Regions from separate parts of the Laceyella putida genome, predicted to be linked through region 3. Evidence: riboswitches for the same ligand, from Rfam matches in the RefSeq annotation. Region 3 holds a riboswitch; each other region holds the start of a gene.
The links. Region 3 has a riboswitch for S-adenosylmethionine ahead of ACFQNG_RS02445 (methionine ABC transporter ATP-binding protein). Riboswitches for the same ligand answer to the same signal wherever they lie in the genome.

Region 1 (7,029 bases), on a different contig from region 3:
TGCATGTTCTTGCTGTTTATTAATTATTTCCTTTTATTTCTTGATTTTTGCTAAGAGGAGCCAAAAGCTGTCCAATGGCATATCCTAATCTAATCATTGGGATTATTGAAAACCTAATGTTCGATGAAAGAAGAAGCTTTTCCTTTATGAAGCCTTCCGATATCAACTATCGAAGGCTTCTTTAAATCCATCAGCCATACCTGCTAGTGCGATCTTCATCTTCTATTCGGCGATCCAGTCATTTTATTTCGGCGTTGGCATGAAAAAAAGGCAGACGGCTTGGTCCGTCTACCTTTTTTGATGTGATGAGAGGCTTGACGGCGGGGTCGCTTAAGCGTTTTGCCTCTGAACATACATCAAGGCCAGGGCTCCGAGCAAAATGGCGCCTTTAACGATATCTTGTGCGTAATAAGGCACATTCAGCATGGTCAGCCCATTGAGCAGGACGCCGATCAACACGGCGCCGATAAAAGTGCCGATGACATTCGGCTTGCCGGCTCCAAGCACGGAAAACCCGATAAATGCCGCGGATACCCCATCCATCAAGAGCGGAGCGCCGGCGGAGACCTGGCCAGTGCCGATGCGGGCAGCCAGTACGATTCCGGCGAGCGTGGCAAACAGCGCGCTTAACACATAGGCATAGGTTCGATAACGGTTGACGGGTACGCCCGACAGACGGGCCGCTTCCCGGTTTCCTCCCGTCATGTACAGCAGTCTGCCAAAACGCGTGTGGTTGAGGATGACATGGACGAGAGCGACAAGGATGAGAATGAAGATCACCGGAAAAGGGACATTCCCCAGTTCTCCCTGGCCGATGAATAAAAACGAGGGCAAAAATTGACCCGGTGCGGTGGTTCCGTCGCCCAACGGCATATTGTTGTAAATGGAATAACCTTTGGTCCAGGTCAAATGCAACCCATTGATGATATACATCACGGCCAACGTGGCCAGCATATCGGGGATTTTGATTTTGACCACCAATAGAGCATTGAGTAAACCGATAATGATCCCAATGCAGAGAGGGACAAGGATGGCCGCCCATGTTTCCTGCCGGTACCAGACCAGCACGATCGCACTGGTGACGGTGGCGAGGCTGGCAGTTGAGCCGACGGACAGGTCAAACCCACCCACAATCAGGGAGAGGGTGATTCCGATGGAGAGCAAAGTGATGATGGAGATCGACCGCAAGATATCGGTGAAATTTTGATAAGTTAAAAACTTCTCGTTCGTTAAGCTGAAGACCAGGATTGTCAATAAGATCACCAGCAGCGTTCCATATCGGTGCAAAAAAGAGGCCGCCAGTCCGGTGGTTTGTTTTCCGTTTTTGAGTGTTTTCCGTTTATTGAGCGCTTGTTCCATAATAACCTCCTGTCGCTGCATGCATCAATTTTTCCATCGTCGCCTCTTCGTTTTTCCATTCGGAAACGAACTGCCCATGGTCCATGACGAGTATGCGGTCCGCGATGGTCAACAACTCGGAAAATTCACTGGTGAAGTAAATAATTCCCTTCCCTTGGCGGGCCAGTTCGCGGATCAGTTGAAAGACGTCTTCCTTGGCCCCGATATCGATGCCTTTGGTGGGTTCATCAAAAATAACCAAGTGGCTGTGGGTGTCCAGCCATTTGCCAATGGATACTTTCTGTTGATTTCCTCCGCTTAGCCGCCGCACCGAATGGAAGGGGGAGGGGGTTTTTATGCCCAAGCGCTCAATCAACCCTTCAGCGAACAAGATTTCTTTCCGCCGGTTAATCCAACCCTTGGGAGAAAGTTTTCGGATGCTGGGAAGTGTCAAATTTTGTACGACGGGGAAATCAACCAAAACGCCTTCTTTTCTCCGTTCTTCGGGAATCAAACAGATGCCCGCCCGAATCGCTTGTTGCGGATTTTGAATCGGGTGGGAGGTTCCCTTGATCGTCCACGTCCCGTCATGGGGGTCCGCCCCAAACAAAGCGCGGGCCGTTTCTGTTTTGCCTGCTCCAACCAGTCCCGCAATGCCCACGATTTCCCCTTCATAGACAGTGAGAGAGAGCGTTTGGCCGGTTGAGTGAACATGAAATTGGTTGATTTCCGCTAAGGGTTTGCCCAACTTTTTGTGTGGCGTGGCGGAGGAAGGAGAGAACGTTTTGCCGAGCATTGCGCGAATCATCTCTTCGTGTTCCATTTCGCTCGTGTTTTGGGTCGTGATGACCTTGCCGTCGCGCAGGATGGTCAACCGATCGGAAATGGTTTTGATTTCGTTTAAGCGGTGGGAAATGTAGACGATGCCGACACCGCGGTCCGTCAGTCGGCGGATGACTTGAAAGAGTGTGGCTGTTTCCACTTCACTCAAAGGCGCCGTCGGTTCGTCCAATATCAGGAACTTGACCTGACCGGCAATCGCCCGGGCGATCAGAATCATCTGCTTTTCGGCCAAGGTGCAGGATGAGACTAATTTGTCCACAGCCAAATGGATGCCCACTTCCGAAAGGAGTGTTCGGGCCGTTTGTTTTCTCTTTTTCCAAGAAAAGAAGGAAGGGCCGTGCAGGCATTCGTCGATCGTTACATTTTCGGCCACGGAAAGGGTGGGGATGAGAGCGGTGTCCACCTCCTGCACCACGATGCTGATCCCTTCCCGCTTGGCGTCCATGGGTGAGCGGATGTCCAGGTCACGCTCACCCAATCGAATCGATCCGTGATCTTTTTGAATGTCGCCTGACAGGATCTTCACCAACGTGCTTTTCCCGGCCCCGTTAACCCCGATGAGGGCGTGGACTTCCCCGGGTTGAACCGAGAAGTCCACTTGGTGCAAGACGGGATGGTTATGAAATGATTTGGAGATTTGCTTTAATGTTAATGCCGTCATTTTTTATTCGCCTCTGTCAATTTTTTCATCCATGGGGAAGTTCCGGCATCGGATTGCCCCCATCCGTTTATCACCTTGCCAATATCCTTCATGGAAACTTTCCGATCGGTGGGCAACCATCTTTTTTCCACCAAATGGGGTTGGATGCTGTACACTTGCGGTGTCGATTCACCGGCGATTTTTTGGTAAAGGAATCGAACCTGAAGCCGACCCACTTCTGCTGGGTCCGTCGCGGCGGTGGCCACCCAAGGGCTGTTGAGACTTTGCATGAATTGCAAATCTTCGTCGCTGAGATCAATGCCGTATACCTTGATTTCCGTTCGCCCCGCTTGTTGAATGGCGCGGGTCGCCCCTTTGGCAAACTCGTCCCAAGGCGCAAACACCGCGTCAATATCCCCTTTGTTGGGGTATTTTTTTAAAATTGCCTCCATTTGAGATTGCGTGTCCAGGGCCGTGTTGGAACTGGCGTTTCCGAAACGGGCCACTTCCTTGATATGGGGATACCGTTTTTGAAAAGCTTCATAGATCACATTGCGGCGTTCCATCGGTGCAAAACCCCCCACCCAGATATACACGATCTCTCCTTTTCCGTTTAAATCTTGGGTCATGGTGCGCAGGGAGTTCCAAGCTAGGCTGTAATCATCTTGGTCGATCACGGTGACGCCCGGAATGTCCAGATCACTGTCAAAGGAAACAACCGGAATTCCGGCGGCCACCGCTTTTTTTACACTGGGCGCCAACGCGTCTGCTCGGCCATGGTCCAAGAGGATGCCATCCACTTTCTGGTTTACGGCGGTGTCAACATATGAGGCCATTTTCGACAGGTCATTGTCGGCGTTATATACTTGTACTTCTCCGCCGAACGCCTTGACTTGTTCGGTGACACCCGCTATATATTGCGAAGAAAACGTGCCGATGGATAATTGAGTGATGGCCGCGATCTTTAACGGCTTGTTAACCTTGTTAGGAATCTCGCCAGAGGCGGCCGCAGGGGATGTCGACTTTATCTGTCCCGCAGGATGGTTGTTTTTTTGCCGGGCGACGCGATCTTGCTCATTGGCGCAGCCGGCCACCAGGAGCGCAGCCGTCATCAGAATGATCAAAAATGACTTGAAACTATTCATGAAAAATCCTCCTCCTTTTTTTCCCATTTACTGAATGATGGGAAAATGAATGATGTTCTTTTTATTGCGCATGAGGGGGAGGTTGGCATAAAAAAGAGCCCCTTCAATCAGAGGCTCGGAACACGATTTCCTTGCCTCTTATCTCGCAAAACAAACGTTTTTGCAGGATTTAGCACCGTGCCTTGCGCGGCTGTTCACCGCGGCCCCTTACGGAGTGCCCCATTTCACAATGGTATTACAGTCGGTTGCTGGGCTTCATCGGGCCATTCCCTCCACCTTCTCGCAATAAGAGACTTCAACGTATGCAATTGTTTAAATCAATTAATCCGATAAATAATAACGGATATTATTTATTAGTGAAATGATAATGCCTGCAAATTAAAATGTCAATGACCTTTGCCTGTTCCCGTGACAAGGAAAAGGTTCCTGTTCGTCCAACCATCACTTCACTGGTTGCCGACTTGGCGCGGCGGCCCCCGTCTTTACCCAACGCGGAGACTTTCCCTATGGCCTGCTCCGAGGGGAGGGAGAAAATGAAAAAAGCCTATATTCTTATAACGTGATCGTTATGAAGATAGGCTGTTTGTTTTTGGGGACCGCTTGATTATGGGCAGGTCCCCGTTTGTCAGGAATGATCTTACTTGATTTGTTAATATTATTTTCATTTTATTAATAAATACTTAATTATCCATGTTTTTATCATAAATTGGTATAACAAAATTACTTTACTTTATTGTGTTGAATGAATAAAATCAAATATATTCATTTATCGGTATAATTATTCACTTTGTTTCGAAGGAGGAAATCATGCGGATAAAGGGCTTTTTAACCATCTTTGTTGTCATGTTGGCCATGTCTTTATTAACTTCCTGTAGCATTCCGTGGATCGATTCCCAAGAGGGCCCTTCCGAAAACAAAATATTGCGCATTACTGAAAGCAATCAGATTTCCAGCTTGGACAGCGCCAAGTATGTGGATATCGTTTCTTGGAACGTCTTGTACAACGTGAATGAAGGATTGATGCGACTGGGACCGAACAATCGCCTCGTCAACGGAATGGCCGAAGAGGTGAAGATCAGCCCGGACAAAAAAACGTACACGTTCAAATTGCGTGATGACGCTGAATGGAGTGACGAAGAGCCGGTGACGGCGCATGATTTTGAATACGCCTGGAAGCGGGCGTTAGACCCGAAAACCAAATCGGAGTACGCCTATATTCTTTATCCCATCGCCGGTGCGGAGGAATACAACAAAGGCACCGGATCGGCAAGTCAAGTGAAAGTGAAGGCGCTTGATGAAAAAACGCTGGAGGTGCGGTTGAAACAACCGGAACACCACTTTTTGAGCTTGACCACGCAATCCACCTATTTTCCGCTACGAAAAGACATTGTGGAAAAGTATAAGGATGAGTACACAAAAACCCCGGACAAAATGGTTTATAACGGTCCGTTCATCATCCAATCCATCACGCCGACACAAGTGACTTTGGTCAAAAATGAAACCTATTGGGACCGGGATACCGTTCAGCTTCAACAGGTTGACGTGGTCGTCCAGGCGGAAACGTCCAAAAGGATCAATCTGTACAATGCCGGAGAGGCTGACACGACCAAAATCGATTCCGAGTTTGTTTACGCCTATAAGCAAACCAAGGATTATACTAACCTGGAATTGGCTTCTTCCCAATATTTGCTGATGAACGAAACCAAATCATTTTTCAAGAATGCGAATATCCGGCGCGCGATCAGCTTGGCGGTCGACCGCAACGAAATCGTGGAAACCGTATTGAAAGATGGATCCAAACCGGCAGGGGCGTTGATTCCGCCCGCCATGACAGAAGGGGCCCAATCTTTCCGCAAGCTTGCCGGCGGGGAGATTGTCAAGCACGATACGGCCTTGGCCCAGGCGTATTTCAATAAAGGCTTGAAGGAATTGGGCTTGTCCCGCCCGCCGGATTCCATTGTCATGCTTTGTTTTAACGATCAGCGGAGCAATGTGGCCATTTCCATCAAAGAGCAATTGAAAGAAAAGTTGGGGTTGGAGATCAAGTTGAATGCCCTTCCCCGGAAAAACAAAGTGGCTTATGAACTGAAAGGCGAGTTTGACATGACCATGTCCAGCTGGTTCGCCGATTACAGCGATCCGATTGGCTTCTTGGAAATATGGACAGCCAACTCCAAGCTGAACTATATGAAATTTAAAAACCCGACTTTTGACCAACTGATCAAAAAGGCCAAATCAACCACGTCGCAAAAAGAGAAGACAGACACGATGATTCAAGCGGAAAAACTTCTTGTCGGCACGGGTTCGGGCCAACAGGCGGCGATTGTTCCCCTGTACTATGAAGTGAACTCCTTTTTGCAAAAACCGTATGTGAAGAATCTGCATCGCCATCCGTATGGGGCGGAATATGACCTCAAATGGGCATCCATCGGCGACAAAGCAGAAAGCCAATAGCGACATGATGGGCAAGCCAGTTTCTCAGTTTGACTTGAGAGACTGGCTTTATATATGGTCGCCGCTTAACGGGTTTATGATTTCTGCATCATCTTTTCTTGCGATGTGTTCATCCTTTCAGCCGGGTTGACCAAGCGGGCGTTCCCCATAAAAACACTTGCGACCAGAGCGATACAGATAAAGATCACCCCGACTGAGAACACATGGTTTAAGGCATGGCTAAATACGTTTTGAAGCCCGAGTAGCACTTCAGGAGGCAGGGAAGCGCGTGCACTGGAATCCAGAAGCACCTGCGGATCGGTGAAATGCTGCAGCCGGTCCGCAGGATAGGACTAATGCGTCAAGGCAGGCAAACTCTCTTGCGCTTTTCGGTACGGCTGTTGATCCGCATAACCCTTCGGACTTGAAACATCATCACCTCCCGGGTTTCCGTGTTTGCAGGCTGTTGGAAGCGACATTAAAAATATAAGGGAGATCGCAAAAAAAGAATAGACTTTTTCTTTCCTTTGAGTTATTCTGATGATAAAGTCTGCCCCCGAAGCCTGTGTGCTTCGTTTTTTCATTTTCACGTAAAAAAGCCGGAAAATCCTGTCACAGGATCAACGGCTT
Region 2 (7,029 bases), on a different contig from region 3:
CCGTCAGGATCACGTACACCGGTAGACAAACCAAAACCACAATGGCCGCTTTTTCCCGAGTCATGCCAAGCCGTTTCAAACCGATATATCCCCCCGCCAGCAACACACTGACATGCAAACCTGAAATCGATAACAGATGAATGATTCCCAAAGTGGCATAATCTTGCTCAACCCGCTCTGGAACAGCCTTCCTCTCTCCCAACAAAATTCCCCGCATCACACCGGCGATCGCAGGGGGATACAAGCGTTCAATCACCTCCCCCGAACGTTGCCGCATCCCATACACCCAATTCATGGGATGGTAATGGGCAACGGCAAGCGGACGCATGACGGACAATGACTTCCCTTCCCCCAACCAATGAATGCCACGATGCGCCAGATACGTCCGGTAATCAAAGGCGGCTGGGTTGCGCGGTAGCGGAGGGGGAGAAAAAGTGAGCGGCATCTTCACAGTCTGATATGGTTCCACTTGCCCTGCTTGTTGCCATTCGCGCAAAGTGGACAAGATCACCGTGACTTGCACCGGTTCACGTTTCGGCAAGCGGTGCCATTTCCCACCCAGCCGGATCCGATCCACAACCAGCACAAACTGAAGCCGATCCCCATCCCGTTCGGGCAGTGAACGGATTGTGCCCACGACTGGAACCATCTGTGTCCCATGCCCTCTGATGAGCGGGGTGATCGCCGATGACTGATGCGCCTCCATCCAAGCGATGCGCCAACCCGCCGCGCATAATCCCACCATTAGCAATGTTACCACGATCCCTTTTCGCCATTGATAATAAATCCATCCACCCCCGGCCAGCGCGATCACGAAGCCGACGAAATAAACAAGAGGAGGAAGCCCGCACCACCCAACCAGGATGCTGCCGAGCATCCAACCCACACTCAATACCACGAGGGGACGTTTCACCGGTCTCACCACCTTTCCGCTTCCTGTCTCTTCTCTACAACCCAAAGGGAATTCCTTCTTTTTCCAACAAATTTCAACAAAAAACACCCATCCTGAAGACGGGTGTCCCCTTTCTTGGGCTGAACTTACACTTTCGGCAGCGTGATGCCCACCTGCCCTTGGTATTTCCCCTGTTTATGCCCGTAAGAGACTTCGCAGGCCTCATCACTTTCCAAGAATAAGATTTGGCATAGCCCTTCATTGGAATAAATCTTCGCCGGAAGTGGGGTGGTATTGGAAATCTCCAATGTCACATATCCTTCCCAACCGGGTTCCAGCGGGGTTACATTGGTGATAATGCCGCAACGCGCGTATGTGGATTTGCCCACGCAAATGGCCAAGACATTTTCCGGAATGCGGAAATACTCCACGGAGCGGGCCAGGGCAAACGAATTCGGCGGAATGATGCACACATCCCCTTGAAAATCCATAAACGAATCGGAACTGATCGCTTTAGGATCGATAACCGAGTTTAAGGCATTATGAAAGATTTTATATTCATCCGCCACCCGGAGGTCATATCCATAACTGGACAAGCCAAAGCTGACGGCTTCCCCTTTTCCCACATTGCGATCAATAAATGGCTCGATCATCTTATATTCCATAGCCATTTTGCGAATCCATTTATCCGATTTGATGGTCATCTTCAGTAACTCCTTCTCTGAACTAGATATTCCTTTATCATTGTACATAAATCAACTAAAAAGAAAAATGCCCCCAACTGAAAGGAGGCAATCGACAGGCTAACTAAGTGGCCCCGGAGTCGATTTTTGAGTCTTCGTTCCTTGGTCGCTTATCGGTAAGTAACTCCGTCGCCGAACTTTGGCGCTGCAACAACCACTTTCGTTGTCGCTATCGCTCCGTTGCCCGCTTTCTTCCTTCGTTCGGCACTCCGCTTGATTAACAGCTCCCAGTCACTTCGCTTTCAAAAATCTTACTCCTTTTGGGTTTATCATGATCTTGCATGTCCTCAACTGAAAGGAGGCATCCGTCTGCTCATTTTGTCTATGTAGGCCATCGATCCGCATTTTATTTGCCCACGGCAATCGTTAAGCGAGATTCGAGCGCCTGCGCCAAATCTTCAATCAAATCGTCGGCGCTTTCCAAACCGACCGACAGGCGCAACAACCCGTCAGTGATTCCATGCTTTTGCCGAACTTCTGGCGGCATGGAAGCGTGGGACATCAGCGCGGGATAAGATAAGATGCTTTCAACTGCGCCCAGGCTGACCGCCACGATCGGCAACTTGACATGATCCAACAGCTGGCGCACCCGTTCTTTGCTGCCCAGGTCAAAAGATAGGACCGCTCCGTGCCCGCTGGCTTGCGCATCTTGCAAATAGTGGCCTTCATGGGACGGCAACCCGGTGTAGTACACCCGCTCCACACCCGGATGCTGTTGCAGCCACAAGGCGACTTTTTCCGCGCTTCGCGTAGACAACTCCATCCGCGCTTTCAGCGTTTTGATCCCTCTCAGCACCAACCAGGCATCATGCACACCCAGAATCGCCCCGAATGAGTTTTGCAACAATGACAATTCTTCTGCCAAGTCTTCATCTTTGACCACAACCAATCCCGCGATCACATCGCTGTGCCCCGCAATGAATTTCGTCGCGCTATGGATGACGATATCCACACCCAAACTGAACGGGCGTTGGAAATACGGGGTAAGGAAGGTGTTGTCCACAATCGTGCGGAAACCATGCGCTTGGGCGATGTTGACAATCCCTCTGATGTCCGTCACCTTGAGCAACGGATTGGATGGCGTCTCGATATAGATCGCTTTGGTATGGGGCTGGATGGCCTGAACCACTTGTTCCAGATCCGTTGTGTCCACAAAGCTCGTTTCAATGCCCATCCGCTCAAACACCTTGGTCAGCACGCGGTAGGTGCCGCCGTACACGTCTTGGGAGACAATCAGGTGGTCACCGCGCGAGAAGAGAAGAAAAACCGTTGAGATGGCCGCCATGCCAGAGGCGAAAGCAAAGCCTTTACACCCTCCTTCCAGCTGGGCGATGGTCTCTTCGAGCGCTTTGCGGGTGGGATTGCCCGAACGGGCGTAATCAAATTCTCCCGGTTGATCGATCGAAAATTGATGAAAGGTCGACGCTTGGTACATAGGGATGCTGGCCGCTCCCGTATATGGATCAATCTCATTTCCATTGTGCAACAGTTTGGTTTCAAATCTCATCTCATCCTCATCCTTTCATATAAGTCCTTCTTAGCGAGCGTAATTTGCGAGGTTAGAAGGACTATACTCCGCTTGGCAGAGTTTCCTCTCCTCTTCTTAACGAGCGTATTTGCGGGGTTGACGGAGTTTCCTCTCCTCTTTTAGGCGACTCCGCCCAATCACCCCACTTGTGCCAATGCTTGCGCCAAATCGGCAATCAAGTCTTCTCCATGTTCAATTCCCACGGACAAACGCAACAATCGGTCACATACGCCCACTTTCTCCCTGATCTCGACCGGAATATCGGCATGGGTTTGCGTCGCCGGATAAGTGATCAAACTCTCCACTCCACCAAGACTTTCGGCAAAAGTGATAATCTTCAAAGAGTTGAGAACTGGTTGCACCCACTCTTTTCGTTTCAAGCGGAATGACAACATACCACCATAACCATCCGCTTGCGCATCAAGCAAGGTTTTGCTCCGCACATCCAATGCCGGATAAAACACAGTTTCAATGGCGGGATGGTTATGCAAAAACGCCGCAATCGCCTGCGCGTTGGCTTGATGTTGCCTCATGCGAAGCGCCAGGGTTTTCATCCCCCTCATCAACAACCAACAGTCCAAGGGTCCCAAGACCGCGCCAATCGCCTTTTGCAAAAAGGCAACCTGCTCCGTAAGCGCTTCGCCTTTGGTTACGATCAAGCCCGCCAAAACGTCGTTATGCCCGCCCAAATACTTGGTCGCGCTATGAAACACGATATCGGCGCCCAAGGTAAGGGGTCGTTGCAAAAAAGGCGTCATAAACGTGTTGTCAACAATGGTTAATAACCCGTGGGCCTTGGCCAGCTTGCATACCGCCTCAATATCCGTCACGCACATCAGCGGATTGGTTGGCGATTCTATGAAAATCGCTTTGGTATTCGGCTGAATGGCCCGCCGAATGTCCTCTAACTCACGCAAATCCACATAAGTGAAGGAACACCCGTACCGTGTCATCACTTTTTCAAACAAGCGATACGTCCCGCCATAAAGATCGAAGGAAACGATCAAATGGTCGCCTTGACCAAACAGTCCCATCAAGGTGTGAATCGCCGCCATCCCCGAACTGCAGGCAAACCCACCATCGCCTTCTTCCAATTGGGCCACGCTTTCCTCCAAGACTTCCCTTGTCGGGTTGGAAGCACGTGCATAATCATACCCCGTGCTTACGCCATCAACATGTTCATAGGCCGTCGAAAAATAAATAGGAAAGTTCACCGCTCCTGTTTTTCGTTCCCTTTTGTTTCCCATTTGCGCCAACTTTGTTTCTATTCTCATCGGTGCTTCCTCCCCTGTATGGCAATCTTAAATAAAAAACCTCTTCTCGATAAGAGAAGAGGTTCTTCTGGCTGAGCGACCATCTTCTCTTATCTCTCAGAACTTCCGTTCTGCAGGAATTGGCACCTTCCGGTGAAACATGCTCACCGAGGTTGCCGGGCTTCATCGGGCCAGTCCCTCCACCGCTCTTGATAAGAGAATAAATATTCATATTTTCACGATTCCATTGTTTTTCAGCAATCTTAAGTTGATTATACCTACTCATTTTCTATTCGTCAAGCGTGTTATTTATACGGGTAAGTGAAATAGTATACATTTCATTGATTTCGCTCTCTTTATTCCCTAAAATGAGGTTGATTGGCAAATTAAAAGGGGGTTCACCATCCATGTCTAAAAACAAAGCATTGATCGAGCTTACGGATAAATTTGGAGCGAAGAACTATCATCCACTGCCGATCGTGATTTCCAAAGCGGAGGGAGTATGGGTGGAAGATGCGGATGGCAATCGTTACATGGATATGTTAAGCGCTTACTCCGCACTCAACCACGGTCACCGTCATCCGCGCCTCATTCAAGCCCTGAAGGATCAAGCGGATAAAGTCACGCTCACTTCCCGCGCCTTCCACAATGATCAATTGGGAGCGTTCTATGAAAAAGTGGCAGAACTGACCGGCAAAGAAATGGTCCTCCCGATGAACACTGGCGCGGAAGCGGTTGAAACAGCCATTAAAGCGGCGCGCCGCTGGGCATACAATGTGAAAAAGATCGCTGACAACCAAGCGGAAATCATCGTATGTGAAGACAACTTCCACGGACGCACCATCACCGCCGTCTCCCTGTCTTCCAACGATGAATACAAGCGTGGTTTCGGTCCTCTCACCCCAGGGTTTAAAGTGATTCCTTATGGCGATCTGGAAGCGCTTAAAGCAGCGATCACCCCAAACACGGCCGCCTTCATGTTGGAGCCGATCCAAGGGGAAGCAGGCGTGATTGTCCCTCCAGAAGGTTTCTTGAGCGAAGCGCGTGAAATCTGTCGGGAGAACAATGTCCTCTTTATCGCCGATGAGATCCAAACCGGCTTCGGACGGACGGGACAACTCTTCGCCTGTGATTGGGAAGGCGTGAAGCCTGACATGTATATCATGGGTAAAGCTCTGGGTGGCGGAGTCATGCCTATTTCCGCTGTCGCCGCCGACAAAGAAATCATGGGTGTTTTTGAACCGGGTTCGCACGGCTCCACCTTTGGCGGTAACCCGCTCGCTTGCGCCGTGGCCATTGCCGCATTGGATGTGTTGTTAGAAGAAGAGCTCCCGACCCGTTCCCGCGAATTGGGCGAGTACTTTATCAACGAGCTGCGCAAAATAGAGAACCCCATCATCAAAGAAGTGCGCGGAAAAGGCCTCTTCATCGGCATGGAATTGCATGAAGCGGCGCGTCCATACTGTGAAGCCCTGATGCAAGAAGGACTTCTCTGCAAAGAAACGCATGACAACACGATCCGCTTTGCGCCACCACTCACCATCACGCAAGCAGAATTGGATCTCGCATTGGAAAAAGTGCGCAAAATCATTGCAAAATAAGCCTGTCCCACTTTATTCATGCGGATCTTGAAAGAAATGGGAGCGCTTGATGAAAAACAGTTCATCGACCTGCACTTGGCGACTCAGGATAACCTGGGTCGCTTTTTCAATTCAGCACGATTTGCTCACGAAACTTCTCCACCGTCTTCTCGCCAATGCCAGGAACTTGCGCGATCTCCTCCACCGACCGGAACGGACCATGTTCCTCACGATAGCGAACAATGGCCTCCGCTTTGCTTGGCCCGATCCCATTTAACTGGTCCAATTCTTCCGCGGTCGCCGTATTCACATTGATTTTCCCGCCGGACGTCTCTGATGCGGCTACACCCCCTCCGGGAAATGATGCCGGTTCCTCCCCTTGTTTCGGGATATACAACACCATCCCATCTCGAAGCGGCTCCGCCAAATTCACCTTGCTCAAGTCCGCCTCCTCTCTCGCTCCACCCGCGCGCTTAAGCGCCTCATAAACCCTCGCCTCTCCGGCAAAATGATAAATTCCCGGCTTATGCACCGCTCCCTTCACATCAATGATCACTTCTTGCTTGTCGATTTCTGGCTGTTTGTCCACTTCCGTTGCCGGCGTCTTCTCCGATGGCGCATTCGCTTGAGCCTGATATTCCATCCATCCCGCTTCTTCCGGCCGATCCTCCTGTCCAAACAGCCAGACCGTCCCACCCACCAGCAACACTCCGCCCAGAGCCAAAGCCAACCATTTCTCCCTGGGCGTCCAACCCCAATGCACCATGAAACCTCACACTCCGACATGATTTTCCAATTAATACCACTATACCTTTTCTCCCCCCATTCAAACAAGAGGAAATTCAATTTCTTCGACAAACCTGTTGCATGATTGCGGTTAACGCCTATTGTTCACTCGTCGGTAGTCCAGGGTCAGAAAACAAAAAGGCTCCACCCCTGTACCTGGGGTAGAGCCTTCCTCCGGCAAACCCGATCAGTTCGCCACGATATTCACCAGTTTACCCGGCACCACAATCACCTTGCGCACCGTTTT
Region 3 (7,029 bases):
GGCCAGCTGTTGATGAACGCGCATTTTCTCATTCTCATCTACTTTATAATAATACACGCCATCGATCAGGGTGTTTTTCCCTTTGATGCTCACAGAGCGGATCTGTTCATCCGGCAAATTGGCATAAAGCCGTTGCAATTGGAAGAGTTGAACCGGAGAGATGTCTGTTTTGATGTTGCCGCCCAGCTGTTCCAAGATGTTGGCGAGATTGGTGAGAGAATGGAGTGTGGTTCCTTTATGGATAATCCCGCGGATCAACTCCTGTTGCCGTTTCATCCTTCCAAAGTCGCCGCTGGGATCATTTTTGCGCATCCGGGCGAAGGCAAGAGCCTGATCCCCATTCACATGCATTTTCCCTTTTTTAAATAGGTACCCGTTGTAATGGAATGTAAAAGGCACGTCCACCTCGATGCCGCCCAATTCATTAACGATCTCCTTCAGGCCCTGCATATTCACTTTCACATATCCGTCAATGGGAATTTGGAGAAAATGTTCCACCGTTTTCCGCGTCAATTCAATCCCACCGTAGGCGTAACTGTGGTTGATTTTATCCCGCCCCAGCCTCCCGGGGATCTTGACCAACGTATCGCGGGGAATGTTGGTCAGCACCACGCTTTTCCGCCCTGGGTTCGTCGTCGCCACGATGATGGAATCGGAGCGGCCCCGATCTCCCTGGCGCTCATCCACACCCAAAAACAACAGGGCGACCGGGTCTTTCGCAATATCGACCGGCTCCGAACGCAAAGCCGATTTTGATAATTTGGGCGGTTCATACAGCCGTTTCGCCGCCGACCAGATGTGATAGCCGTAATAACCGATGGCCAGCATCATGGCAAGGATAAAGGTGGAGAGCAAGCGCAGCAACCATCGTTTCACGTTCATTTCTCCTCTTTTCCAACAATTGGTATGTTCACCATTATATAATGTTCCGTACCTTTGTTCAAATATTCCTCAATTTTGTCCAAGGCTTGTCGTCCCAGAAGAAAATGATGAGTGATCATTGGCCGAAGTTGGGGAAAATGTGGCAAGAAGCGGGATGGACACTCCATGATGCGGATTTTCCGGACTTCCGAGTTCGGAACGGCCATCCAGTTGCTACCTTTGCTTCTTCCATCTTCTGTTGGTAAGATAATCTAGAGGTTATTTCAAAAGGAGTGGATGGCGGGAAACCTTTTCCCGGGAGACGCCTCGTCACGGGTTTTGCGAAAGGGAAAAAGGTTTTGGAGCTTCAATCTCTTCTCAGTTGCTTAAAAATCGATTTGAAATGGCTTCCAGAAGAACCAGACCTACATAGAGTCTATTCAGGATAGCCCTAGAGGAGGAAGATTTTTGCCGGTACCCTGTGGGTGAAAGCTTCGTTACTGGGAGCTATTTCCTACTGAGGCGACCATGGAACGCAGACTCAAAAAATCGACTCCAGGGCCACTTTGTCAGCAAACTTAGTCTACTCAAGAGAGGGGTCCATCCGATGAAAGTGTTAGTGACAGGGGGAGCTGGATTTATCGGCTCTCATATCGTTGATCAGTTGATTGCGCGTGGCGATCAAGTTGTGATTGTGGATAATCTTTCTTCCGGAAAAGAGAATCAAGTAAACGCAGAAGCCGTTTTTTATAACGTGGATATCACAAGCGCGGATTTGCATGCCGTATTGGAACAAGAGCGGCCGGAAGTCGTCATTCACCAAGCGGCCCAAATCCATGTGAATACATCTGTGGAAAATCCGGCCCTCGATGCCAAGATCAACATTTTGGGTTCCATCAATCTGCTGGAGGGGTGCCGCAAAGCGGGGGTGAAGAAGGTGGTTTACGCTTCATCGGCCGCGGTGTACGGAACGCCGGCTTATCTGCCCGTCGATGAAAAGCATCCGATTGGCCCATTGTCCGGTTACGGCATCTCCAAGTATACTGTGGAGCACTATCTGTCGGTTTATCATCATCTGTATGGGTTGAAATACACGATTTTGCGTTATGCCAACGTATATGGGTTGCGCCAGGATCCACGCGGCGAGGGGGGCGTGATCTCCATCTTTATCGATAAGGTGCTGAAGCGCGAGCCGCTCACCATCTTTGGCGATGGGGAACAAACGCGCGACTACATCTACGTGGAGGATATCGCGCGGGCCAACATCAACGCGATCGAGAAGGGGGACGGCGAAGTGCTGAATGTGGGAACGGGCGTAAGCACTTCGCTCAATGAAGTGATTCGCCTCTTTGATGACATATCCGGAGTGAAACATGAGGTGAATTATGGTCCAGACCGGGCGGGCGATATTAAGCACAGTTACTTCAACAACGAAAAAGTGTGCCGTGTGCTCGCTTGGGAACCAAAGGTAAGTTTGGCGGAAGGATTACGCAAAACCTACGAATATTACCAAGATGAATATCGTAAAATGGACAAAGAACAGTAAACAATAAGGAAGAAGCCGCAATACCCCATGCATAAAAATGAGGCCGCGGGGATCTCATTTTTCACAATTCGGCTATTGTCAATGCAGAAAGATTACAGTATACTTGGTTACAGTAATCGGTTTGAAACATTGCTGTAATGTTACTGTCATTTTTGTAAAGTTAGTTGATAGCTGAAAAATAATTGTGATTTCGATACCATATACAGCAGGAGTGGATTGCGGATGAGTTCAAAAATGGCCTACGAGAGCAATTCGCGCGCATTCTCTGGAAAAGCTCAAACAACCTCTTTCTATTTGGTGTTTAAGCGTGCATTTGAAATTCTTTTCTCCATCGGGTTGTTGCTCTTTACCCTACCAGTGCTGATCTTGACGGCAATTGCGATCAAATTGGAATCGCCGGGTCCAATCTTCTATAAACAGGAGCGGGTTGGCTTAAACGGCAAAACGTTTAACATCATCAAGTTGCGTTCGATGCGCACCGATGCAGAAAAAAATGGACCGCAGTGGGCAGCCAAAAATGATCCGCGCGTGACTCGCGTAGGTCAGTTTATCCGCAAAACCCGGATTGATGAACTGCCGCAGTTGATCAATATCCTGCGCGGAGACATGAGCCTGATTGGCCCGCGTCCGGAACGTCCGATGTTCACCGAGCAATTTGACAAGGAGATTCCCGGATTCAAAAAGCGCCTGATGGTGAAACCCGGGTTGACCGGTTGGGCGCAAGTGAACGGCGGTTATGAAGCAACCCCTGCTGAGAAGTTGGAACTGGACATGGAATATATCAGAAATCAATCGTTTAAGATGGATTTGCAGATTCTGTTTAAAACGGTTTGGATCGTGATTTCCGGAAATGGAGCTCGCTAATGCAGAAACGGGTGGCCTTTGCTTTTCGACGGCAAAAGTCACCCGTTTTTTATACAAATGAGCTTATCGCTCCCAAAGTCAGCTCAGATTCCATTGCGATTAGGTGCACCAACGACGTGGTTTCATTAGAAAATCAGCTTAAGGGCGAAGTAAAAGAGAAGCCACAACGGGACACTTAAACATGAAGCGTTTAACACTCCGATCCAAAACGATTTTCCGACAACCGTGTATTCCATGTTGGGCACCTCCATCGGTTCAAATTGAGGATGTATCCTTATTATACGCCAGCGCCAGGGGTTTTAGTGGGAAGTGATCGTTTTGTTATCTAAATGTAATCTCGTGGTAAAAATGTGATAAATATGTGAAGCGAAGGGGGTGGTTTGTAACAAAGGTGACCGTTACTGCTCTCCAAAGCAGGGTACCGATGGTCGCAAACCCGCCAAGCCATGCCATCGGCACTTTTAAAATATACCAATTGTAAATATTTATTGACATAGTTGGTTTTTATATGTTAATTTATATCTCGATAGTTGTTTTGAAATGTTATTAACTGAATAAAGCAACATTCTCTTATCGAGAGAGGGGTAGGGAACAGGCCCGATGAACCCTCGGCAACCATCTGATCTGACAACAGAAAGGTGCCAAGTCCTGCAGAGATTCGTTCTGGCAGATGAGAGAAAGGTGTGTCCGATAAAGACGTATCCCTTCTTAGCCATCTTCAGAGCCGAAGGGATTTTTTATTTCTCTAAAAAAGGTGGTGAATCCCGATGATTCAGATTGAAAAGGTAAGCAAAACATATCCGGCGCGTGACAAGGGCCCGGCCGTGACGGCACTGGATGGTGTGACACTGACGGTTGACCGGGGCGACATCTTCGGCATTGTTGGATATAGCGGAGCTGGTAAATCGACACTGCTGCGTTTGATCAATGGGCTGGAATCACCGACAACCGGCAAGGTCGTGGTGGATGGGAAGGAAATTTCCAATCTGGCGGAAAGGGAATTGCGCAAGGCGAGGTTGAAGATCGGCATGATTTTTCAACATTTTCATTTGCTCTGGTCGCGGACGGTACGGGAAAATGTGGCGTTTCCGCTGGAGATTGCCGGGGTGCCAAAAGAAGAGATTCGCCAGCGTGTGGACGAGCTGTTGCAAAGAGTGGGATTGGCCGAACGGGCCGAGGCATATCCGTCCCAGTTGAGCGGGGGGCAAAAGCAACGGGTCGGGATCGCCCGGGCTTTAGCCAATCAACCCGATATCCTGTTGTGCGATGAAGCCACATCGGCACTCGATCCGGAGACGACCGCTTCCATCTTGCAGTTGCTGAAGGAAATCCATCGCGAGATGGGGATTACCCTGGTGTTGATTACACACGAGATGAGTGTGGTGCGCCAGATTTGCAATAAGATGGCGGTAATGGAAAATGGCCAAGTGGTGGAATCGGGAACGGTTGAGGCCATCTTTAGCCAACCGAAGCATTCGCTGACAAAAAAGTTTGTTCAAGAGCTGTTTGCGGAGACGGATGATGCGTCAGGCGAGATCATTGAGCTAAATCCGAGTGAAGTGGTCAAGTTGGGGAAACTGGCCAGAGAGCAAGGGATTCACTTTAGCATCATCAGTGGAGCGATTACAGGGGCTCAGGATGACCGTGTGCGCGTCAAAGTGGTCGGCACGGCGGAACAGGTTCAAGCTGTGCGAAACCAGCTCAGTGGAGGTGAGGCCCCATGTTGACCAGCATCGATTGGAATCAAGTGTGGCAAGCAACCGGTGAAACGCTATACATGGTGGGCATATCCACACTATTTACGGCACTCTTGGGCATCCCGCTCGGCGTGTTGCTCACCATCACGGACCGGGGTTATTTTTGGGAAAGTGTTTGGGTGCAACGAATTTTGGGAACGATTGTGAACATATTCCGCGCGGTACCGTTTATTGTCCTCGTACTCTTCTTATTCCCGGTCGCGGAATTCTTGGTGGGCACCACGCTTGGGCCTACCGCGGCAACCGTTCCTTTGATTGCCGGCGCGGCACCTTTTTACGCCAGGATGGTGGAGACCGCCTTGCGCGAGATTGACCGTGGGGTGATTGAAGCGGCCCAGGCGATGGGAGCTTCCCGCTTCAACATTGTATGGAAAGTATTGTTGCCGGAAGCGTTGCCGGCCATTGTCTCCGGTTTGACGGTAACCTGCGTGTCCCTGATCAGTTTTTCGGCGATGGCCGGGATCGTGGGCGGCGGCGGATTGGGTGACGCGGCCTTCCGCTACGGTTTCCAATCGTTTAACGATGGGATGTTGTATGTGTGTGGTTTGGTGCTGATCGTCATGGTGCAGATCATCCAAATGCTTGGCGATTGGTTGGTCCGTCGGTTAGACAAACGATAAAGGGCATTGGAAAGGGATTTATCAGCGGTTCAACCGCTTGGGAAGGGAACGCTTGCAGCGGGTCTCCTGAGCGGTTCGCTGTAAAATCACCTAATCCAATCAAATTATTTTGAAATGGATGCAAAATAAAGGAGGAAATCTAGGTGAAAATAAAAAAATGGATCGCGGCTGGTTTGGTCGCGTTGGTCGCCGCGGTTGGCGTGGGTTGCGGCCAAAAAGAAGAGTCGGCAGTATTGACGGTTGGGGCATCACCAGTACCTCATGAAGAGATTCTCAAGTTTGTGCAGCCTGAACTGGAAAAGCAAGGGGTTGAATTGAAAATCCAAGCGTTCCAAGATTATGTATTGCCAAACAAAAGCGTGGAAGAAGGCCAAATTGACGCCAACTTCTTCCAACATGTTCCATGGATGGAAGCAACCAATAAAGAAAAAGGCTATCATTTGGTGAAAGTGGTGGGTGTGCACATCGAACCGATGGGCGCTTACTCCCGCAAAATCAAAAGCGTAAGCGAACTGAAAAACGGGGCCACTGTCGCCCTGCCGAACGCAACCAGCGAAATCACCCGGGTCTTGCTTCTGTTGGATCAAAACAAGCTGATCAAGCTGGACAATCGTGTAGGGGATAAAACGCTGAAAAACATCAAAGAAAATCCCAAAAACCTGCAATTTAAGCTGTTGGAATCAGCAACTTTGCCCCGCATGCTGGATCAAGTGGACATCGCTGTGATCAATACCAACTATGCCTTGCAAGCGAAGTTGAATCCGCTCAAGGATGCGCTGTTCATTGAGGACAAAGAGTCTCCATACGTGAACGTGTTGGCCGTGAAAAAAGGGAAAGAAAACGATCCGCGCATTCAAAAGTTGGCCAAAGCACTCACTTCCCCAAAAGTGAAAGACTTCATCAACAAAAAATATAACGGAGCCGTCGTGCCCGCATTCTAATGCAGAAGAGCCACACATCGCGATATGAGTCGGTGTGTGGCTCTTTGTTAATAAAAAACGAGTCCCAAGAGGGGACCCATTTCTTGTTCATGATGCGGCTTATCCAGCAGGGTGTGGTTTCTTTACGCCGTCGGGTTTCGCTTTGTCGACCGAGAAGGTTGGACCAAGTCCAATCCCGACCAGAATCATGTAGATGGTTAACATATATTTAGGAGTCTCTGTCGTCAGGGTACCCAGCAGGAATACTCCCACGACGAAAATGAGCAGCGCACCGGAAACAATACTGCGATAATTGGTTTTCGTTGATAAAAAACCGCCAGCTTGCGCGCCCACAACTGTTCCGAGCATCATGGGCAATAGAATCAAGCCAGAGTTAGTGGCTGTTCCACCCGTTACCCCTTGCACGAACAGAGGGATATACATGGTAGCGGCGATAAAGG

Region 1: linked by a shared signal. The riboswitch ahead of ACFQNG_RS12740 (sugar ABC transporter substrate-binding protein) and the one ahead of ACFQNG_RS02445 (methionine ABC transporter ATP-binding protein) in region 3 are both predicted to bind S-adenosylmethionine.
Region 2: linked by a shared signal. The riboswitch ahead of ACFQNG_RS05800 (aminotransferase class I/II-fold pyridoxal phosphate-dependent enzyme) and the one ahead of ACFQNG_RS02445 (methionine ABC transporter ATP-binding protein) in region 3 are both predicted to bind S-adenosylmethionine.

Annotation. Positions count from the first base shown of each region.
Region 1 covers NZ_JBHTBW010000041.1:163-7,191, forward strand. The annotation lists gene ACFQNG_RS12730 (ABC transporter permease) at 331-1,359, opposite strand; gene ACFQNG_RS12735 (sugar ABC transporter ATP-binding protein) at 1,340-2,842, opposite strand; gene ACFQNG_RS12740 (sugar ABC transporter substrate-binding protein) at 2,839-3,966, opposite strand; SAM riboswitch class I at 4,102-4,258, opposite strand; gene ACFQNG_RS12745 (peptide ABC transporter substrate-binding protein) at 4,774-6,420, shown strand.
Region 2 covers NZ_JBHTBW010000015.1:78,531-85,559, forward strand. The annotation lists gene ACFQNG_RS05785 (DNA internalization-related competence protein ComEC/Rec2) at 1-913, opposite strand, end outside; gene dcd (dCTP deaminase) at 1,039-1,596, opposite strand; gene ACFQNG_RS05795 (aminotransferase class I/II-fold pyridoxal phosphate-dependent enzyme) at 1,982-3,142, opposite strand; gene ACFQNG_RS05800 (aminotransferase class I/II-fold pyridoxal phosphate-dependent enzyme) at 3,301-4,437, opposite strand; SAM riboswitch class I at 4,524-4,635, opposite strand; gene ACFQNG_RS05805 (ornithine--oxo-acid transaminase) at 4,824-6,017, shown strand; gene ACFQNG_RS05810 (helix-hairpin-helix domain-containing protein) at 6,124-6,759, opposite strand; gene leuS (leucine--tRNA ligase) at 6,970-7,029, opposite strand, start outside.
Region 3 covers NZ_JBHTBW010000006.1:149,170-156,198, reverse strand. The annotation lists gene ACFQNG_RS02460 (LCP family glycopolymer transferase) at 1-876, opposite strand, end outside; gene ACFQNG_RS02455 (SDR family oxidoreductase) at 1,469-2,407, shown strand; gene ACFQNG_RS02450 (sugar transferase) at 2,630-3,271, shown strand; SAM riboswitch class I at 3,839-3,948, shown strand; gene ACFQNG_RS02445 (methionine ABC transporter ATP-binding protein) at 4,039-4,998, shown strand; gene ACFQNG_RS02440 (methionine ABC transporter permease) at 4,992-5,648, shown strand; gene ACFQNG_RS02435 (MetQ/NlpA family ABC transporter substrate-binding protein) at 5,798-6,589, shown strand; partial or broken gene ACFQNG_RS02430 (MFS transporter) at 6,737-7,029, opposite strand, start outside.